2 regions of the Streptomyces sp. NPDC005955 genome follow, and region 2 is predicted to be linked to the other one. Evidence: predicted binding sites of a transcription regulator. Region 2 holds the regulator's gene; the other holds the start of a gene.

Region 1 (3,405 bases), on a different contig from region 2:
GTCGTCGCGGGCCGTGAGCATCAACACCGGTACGGGGCGCTGGGCCTGGACCCGGCGGCACACCTCCAGCCCGTCGAAGCCCGGCAGCATCACGTCCAGGATCAACAGGTCGGGCTGCCACGCCTGGGTGGTCTCCACGGCGGTCGGGCCGTCGCCCGCGGTCTGCACGACGAACCCCTCGGCCCGGAGCCGGGCGGCGATCGCCTCCACGATCGTCGCGTCGTCCTCCACCACGAGCACGCGCCGCTGGGCGCCGGGCGCCGCCGGGGCGCTGCCGTGTTGGGTGGTGTGTGTCTGCTCCATCGCCCGCCCCTGACTGCTGTTCGGAATCCGTGGGGTGATCCCATGGCTGTGCCCGGCACCGGAGTGATCCACGCGCCGGTTGCAGACTAAAGGCACGGAACGTGATCAGGCTATCCAGCTCGGACCGCGAGGTGGACGACGTCCGGAACGCCCCGGGCGACCGGGATTTCATGGGTACGGACCCCTTGGAACCCTGAATTCCGCAATGCCCCTTCGAAATCGGCGGAGGGCTGCGCCGACCACACGGCGAGCACCCCGCCGGGGGCCAGCCGCTCGCGGCACCGGGCGATGCCCTCGGGGGTGTAGAGCCCGCCGTTGTCGTCGGTGACCGTCCAGTCGGGCCCGTTGTCGATGTCGAGGCAGAGTGCGTCGTAGGTGCTGCCGCCGGTGCTCAGGTGCGCCAGCAGATCGGTGTGCAGGACCTCGGTGCGGGGGTCGGCGAGGGCGTCGCGGGACAGCGCGGACAGGGGGGCGCCGGGGCGGTGCCAGTCGATGATCGCGGCCTCGCGCTCCACCACGGTGATCCGGCCCCAGTGCGGCTGGGCGGCGGCCCGCACCAGGCTGAAGCCGACGCCCAGGCCCCCGATCAGGAGACGGGGGCGCGCCGCGGGGTCACGGTCGGTGAGCGCGGCGGCGGCCAGGTCCACCAGGAGGCGTTCCGAGCGGCCGTCGGAGGTGTCCATCAGGAAGCAGCCGTTGGCGATGATCTGGAGCAGGCGGCCGTGGCGGCGCAGCACCACCTCGCCGTGCGGTCCGGTCCTTCGGTCGAGCACTTCCGGTGCGGTGTCGGGGGCGGGAGCGACTGCGGGGACGGTGCTCTGCTGGGGCGGCATGGGGGTCATTGTGGCGCGGTGGGGTCCGCCCGCGCCGGGGAATTCCCGGGGGCGGCGGACCGCGGACACGGCCCGGAGGCGCGGGTGGCGGGTGCCGCCCGACCGCTCCGCTCTGGGCGAACGAACGACCGGGAACAATCGAGCGGCCCCGTGCATTGAGTCGACATAGCTCAACTTGAATGCCGAAGGGGAGATCATGGCTGCTGAGTCCGTTGGTTCCAAGAGCACCGTGCTGTCGCTGCCCGTGCTGCCCCTCGACGACGAGGTCGTGCTGCCCGGCATGGTGGTTCCGCTGGACCTGAACGACCCCGACGTACGCGCCGCGGTGGAGGCCGCCCAGGCCGCCGCCCGCTCCGCACCGGGCAAACCACGGGTCCTGCTGGTCCCCAGGATCGACGGCACCTACGCCGGCACCGGAGTGCTGGGCACCGTGGAGCAGGTCGGCCGGCTCGCCGACGGCGACCCCGGGGCGCTGATCCGCGGCCGCGAACGGGTCCGCATCGGCGCCGGAACCACCGGACCGGGCGCCGCCCTGTGGGTGGAGGGCACCCTCGTCGAGGAGCACGTGCCCGACCCGCTGCCCGGCGCCGTCGCCGAACTCGTCACGGAGTACAAGGCCCTCGCCACCAGTTGGCTGCGCAAGCGCGGCGCCTGGCAGGTCGTGGACCGCGTCCAGCAGATCGAGGAGGTGTCCCCGCTCGCGGACAACTCCGGCTACTCACCGTTCCTCACCCTCCAGCAGAAGGTCGCCCTGCTGGAGACCGCCGACCCGGTGGCCCGCCTCAAGCTCGCCACCGAACAGCTCCGTGAACACCTCGCCGAACAGGACGTCGCCGAGTCCATCGCCAAGGACGTCCAGGAGGGCGTCGACAAGCAGCAGCGCGAGTTCCTGCTCCGCCGCCAGCTCGACGCGGTCCGCAAGGAACTGCGCGAACTGAACGGCGACGGGGACGGCGAGGACGAGTCCGACGACTACCGGGCCCGCGTCGAAGCCGCCGACCTGCCCCAGAAGGTCCGTGAGGCCGCGCTCAAGGAGGTCGACAAGCTGGAGCGGTCCAGTGAACAGTCCCCTGAGGGCGGCTGGATCCGCACCTGGCTGGACACCGTCCTGGAACTGCCGTGGCACGAGCGCACCGAGGACCAGTACGACATCGAGGGCGCCCGGGCCGTGCTGGACGCCGAACACGCCGGCCTCGCCGACGTGAAGGAACGGATCACCGAGTACCTGGCGGTGCGCAAGCGGCGCGCCGACCGCGGCCTCGGGGTCGTCGGCGGACGGCGCGGCGGCGCGGTGCTGGCCCTGGTGGGTCCCCCCGGCGTCGGCAAGACCTCGCTCGGCGAGTCCGTCGCGCACGCCATGGGCCGCTCCTTCGTCCGGGTCGCCCTCGGCGGCGTCCGCGACGAGGCGGAGATCCGCGGCCACCGGCGCACCTACGTCGGGGCCCTGCCCGGACGCATCGTGCGCGCCATCAAGGAGGCCGGGTCGATGAACCCGGTGGTGCTGCTCGACGAGATCGACAAGGTCGGCTCCGACTTCCGGGGCGACCCGGCGGCGGCCCTGCTGGAGGTCCTGGACCCGGCGCAGAACCACACCTTCCGGGACCACTACCTGGAGGTGGAGCTCGACCTCAGCGACGTGGTCTTCCTGGCCACCGCGAACGTCCTGGAGGCCATCCCCGAGGCGCTGCTCGACCGGATGGAACTGGTCAGGCTCGACGGCTACACCGAGGACGAGAAGGTCGTCATCGCCCGGGACCACCTGCTGCCGCGCCAACTGGAGCGGGCGGGCCTGGACCCCGAGGAGGTCACCCTGGACGAGGGCGCGCTGCGCAAGCTCGCGGGCGAGTACACCCGGGAAGCGGGCGTACGGACCCTGGAGCGGGCCATCGCCCGACTGCTGCGCAAGGTCGCCGCACAGCACGAGCTGGGCGAGCGCGCGCTGCCGTTCACCGTCACCGACGGGGAACTGCGCGGGCTCATCGGACGCCCGCACCACGTGCCCGAGTCCGCCCAGGACCCGGCCGAGCGCCGGACCTCCGTCCCCGGGGTGGCGACCGGGCTCGCGGTGACCGGGGCCGGTGGTGACGTCCTCTACGTGGAGGCGTCGCTCGCCGACCCGGAGACGGGCGCGGCGGGGCTGACCCTGACCGGTCAGCTCGGTGACGTGATGAAGGAGTCGGCGCAGATCGCGCTGAGCTTCCTGCGCTCGCGGGGCGCCGAACTGGAACTGCCGGTCGGCGACCTGAAGGACCGGGGCGTGCACATCCAC
Region 2 (3,405 bases):
CTGCCGCGCCCACATCGCCAAGCTCGCCTCCGCGCTCGGCAGCGGCAGCCGGGCCCAGCTCGGCTATCTGATCTCCCGGTCGGGCATGTTGGAGCACGACCAGTGACGGACCGCCCGACCGGTCACCCCCGCACCCGCACCCGCACCCGCACCCGACGGTCCGTCACGGCGTGGGCGGACGCGGCGGGGTGTCCAGGCCGGCCTGCGCGATCCGCACCCCGAGCTGGGCACGACTGGCGGCGCCCAACTCCTCGGCCAGCTTGCGGATGTGGTGGCGGGCCGTCCGCACGTTGATGCCGAGGCGCTGCGCTATCTCCGCATCGGTGTGCCCCTCGGCGAGCAGCGCCGCGATGGCCCATTCCCGACGGGTGATGCCGGTGACCCCGGAGCCGGAGGGCAGCGGCTCCACCAGCGGGTGCCCCAGCCGCCAGAACCGCTCGAAGACGATCGCGAGGAACCCCACCAGACCGGGGTGGCGCAACTCCAGGGCGACCGTCCGGTCTTCGGTGGCCGGCACGAACGCGACCTTCCGGTCGAAGATCAGCAGCCGTTCGAAGACCTCGTCCAGGGTGCGCACCTCGGCGGCGCCGCCGACCCGCTCCACGTACTCGAAGAGGCCCTGCCCGTGCCGCGCGGCATGGGTGTACAGGGTCCGCATGCGCACCCCGCGCTGCGCCATGTCCAGCGCCAGCGGCAGGGCGTCGTTCAACACGTTCTCGCGGCGCACCCCGCCCGGCTGGACGGCCAGGTGCTCGACGACGCACCCGTCGGACGCCTCGGCGATGGCGTCCCGGATGCGGGGCTTGCTCTCCAGCACCCGGATGCCGTGCCCCGCCGAGGGCAGGTCAGGACCGGCGCCCGTGTACCGCTCGGCGAGCAGGGACACCGCGGTCGCCCGCGCATGGCTCTGCGCCAACTCGTCCCGCAGGCCGCGGGTCAGCCGGGCGATCACCTCGCCCGGCGACTCGGGCACCAGCCACGCCGCGTCGTCCGGGTCCGAGTACAGCAGGCCCAGCGTGACCAGGCAGGGCGCCCCGGCCGCCGCGGTCCGCTCGATGCGTCCGCCCTTGAGGGCGGCCCCGTACACGCGCTCACCCTCCTCACAGAGCTGATCCACTCCGTGCGTGTGCGCCTCAGCCATGTCCCCGCCCCCACCTAAGGAGTAGCTTTCCTGCCGATTCATCCGCTTCTTCCCCCTTGCGTCCCCCCTCCTCTTGGCGCAGTGCAACAAGATGACGGTGGTGTCACCGTCCCGTGACCGGCAAAGTGGGTGCACGGGGCGAGGGGAGGGGAATTCTTAGTCGCCCCCGGGTTGTCCCGAGTCGGCCAATCCCCCTGGCCGACCCGGGGCGCCCGCACCCGGGCGCCCTCGACCCGACGCTCCGACCGACGACGGTCGGCCCGAGCGACTCCGTGGACCACGCGGGGAGCCGTTGATCCGGCAGACGCGCCGCCCACCGGCCGTAGCCCCGACCTTCCCATGGATCACCTGAGTCCGAGCGAGTACGTCAAGACTCGCACACCTCACTGACAGTCACACCCGGGTTATCCACAGGGGGGTTCACCGGGGTGTGCCGTCCGGCTCGTCCGGACACGGCCGAGGGGCCGGAAGGTTCGCCTTCCGGCCCCTCGGCCGCGTGCGTGCACGGAACCGGACGCTCAGTCCTGCCGCTTGGGACGCCACACGACCAGCGCACTGGTCTGCTGGACCTCCTGGTAGGGCACGAGGTCCCGCCGGTACGAGGCGTGGACGGCCGCCTCCCGCTGCTGGATGGCCGCCGCAGCGCCCTCCACCGCGTCCTGGAGTTCCGCGACCCGCGCCGTGAGCGCGGCCACCTGGCCCTCCAGCTCGATGATCCGCTTGATCCCGGCGAGGTTGATGCCCTCGGTCTGCGACAACTGCTGCACCTGACGGAGCAGTTCGATGTCCCGGGCCGAATACCGCCGGCCGCGGCCGGCGGTCCGGTCCGGAGAGACCAGGCCGAGCCGGTCGTACTGCCGCAGGGTCTGCGGGTGCAGCCCGCTGAGCTGGGCCGCCACCGAGATCACGTACACCGGCGTCTCGTCGGTCAGCTGGTAGGGGTTGCGGCGCCGACCGCCCGTGCCCATCCCGTCCATGGCGTTCATGCTCCCTTCGCGGCCTCGAACAGCTCCGCCCGCGGATCGACGTCCGCAGTGGCCTCCCGGTACGCCTCCAGGGCGTCCCGGGCCTTGCCGGTCACGTCCTTGGGCACCGCGACCTCCACCGTCACCAGCAGATCGCCGCGGGTGCCGTCCTTGCGGACCGCGCCCTTGCCCCGGGCCCGCATCGTACGGCCGTTGGGGACGCCCGGCGGCAACTTCAGCGTCACCGCGGGACCGCCCAGCGTCGGCACCTTCACCTCGCCGCCGAGGGCCGCCTCCGCGAAGCTGACGGGCACCGTGACGGTGAGGTTGTCGCCCTTGCGGCCGAACACGGGGTGCGTGCCGACGTGCACGACGACGTACAGGTCACCGGCCGGGCCGCCGCGTTCGCCCGGGGCGCCCTTGCCGCGCAGCCGGATGCGCTGCCCGTCCGAGACGCCCGCGGGGATGCGGACCTGCATGGTCCGCGAGGACTTGGCCCGCCCGGACCCCTTGCACACCTCGCAGGGGGTCTCCGCGATCAGTCCGCGGCCCTTGCAGTCCACGCACGGATCGGTGAGCGAGAAGCCGCCCCCGCCGCCCCGGGACACCTGCCCGGTGCCGACGCAGGTCGGGCACACCCGCGGGGTGCCGTTCTTGTCGCCGGTGCCCGAACACGCCTTGCAGGGCGCCTGCGAGGACATCCGCAGCGGAACCGTCGCACCGTCCACCGCCTCGGTGAAGCTCAGCGTGACCTCGGACTCGATGTCCTGGCCGCGCCGCGGCTGCACCCGGCTCCCGGTGGTGGTGCCGCCCCGGTTGAACAACCCGCCGAAGACGTCACCGATGCCGCCGCCGAAACCACCGGCCGCCGTACCGCCGCCGGGACCGCCACCGCCGCCGCCGAAGAGGTCACCCAGGTCGAAGTTGAACGAGCCGCCGCCACCCGCCCCGGGGCCGGGGCGGAAGCCACCGTTCCCGAAGAGGGTGCGCGCCTCGTCGTACTCCTTGCGCTTCTTCGGGTCACCGAGGACGTCGTTCGCCTCGGAGATCTCCTTGAAGCGCTCCTCCGCCTTGGCGTTGCCCTTGTTGGCGTCCGGGTGGAACTCGCGGGCGAGCTTCCGGTACGCCTTCTTGATCTCGGCCTCGGTGGCGTCCTTCGGGACGCCGAGGACCTTGTAGTAGTCCTTCTCGATGAAGTCCTTGGTACTCATCCTCGACGTCCCTCCTCTCCGTGCGTGACGCGGTCAGCCCTCGTCCGGGGCACCGCTGTCCTTGCCCTCGGCGCCCGGGGAACCCTCG

What was found. The regulator HspR, encoded in region 2, represses chaperone genes until heat shock. The targets are predictions, from matches to a motif close to TTGAGNNNNNNNNNCTCAA.
Region 1: lon (endopeptidase La) is a predicted target of HspR. The motif match lies at 1,292-1,310, and genes of this name have one in related genera.

Annotation. Positions count from the first base shown of each region.
Region 1 is NZ_JBIAIF010000001.1:78,960-82,364, reverse strand. It holds gene ACFYOU_RS00290 (response regulator transcription factor) at 1-303, opposite strand, end outside; gene ACFYOU_RS00285 (spermidine synthase) at 414-1,136, opposite strand; gene lon (endopeptidase La) at 1,333-3,405, shown strand, end outside.
Region 2 is NZ_JBIAIF010000006.1:193,994-197,398, reverse strand. It holds gene ACFYOU_RS17240 (helix-turn-helix transcriptional regulator) at 1-106, shown strand, start outside; gene ACFYOU_RS17235 (LuxR C-terminal-related transcriptional regulator) at 164-1,141, opposite strand; gene ACFYOU_RS17230 (heat shock protein transcriptional repressor HspR) at 1,660-2,109, opposite strand; gene dnaJ (molecular chaperone DnaJ) at 2,124-3,317, opposite strand; gene grpE (nucleotide exchange factor GrpE) at 3,351-3,405, opposite strand, start outside.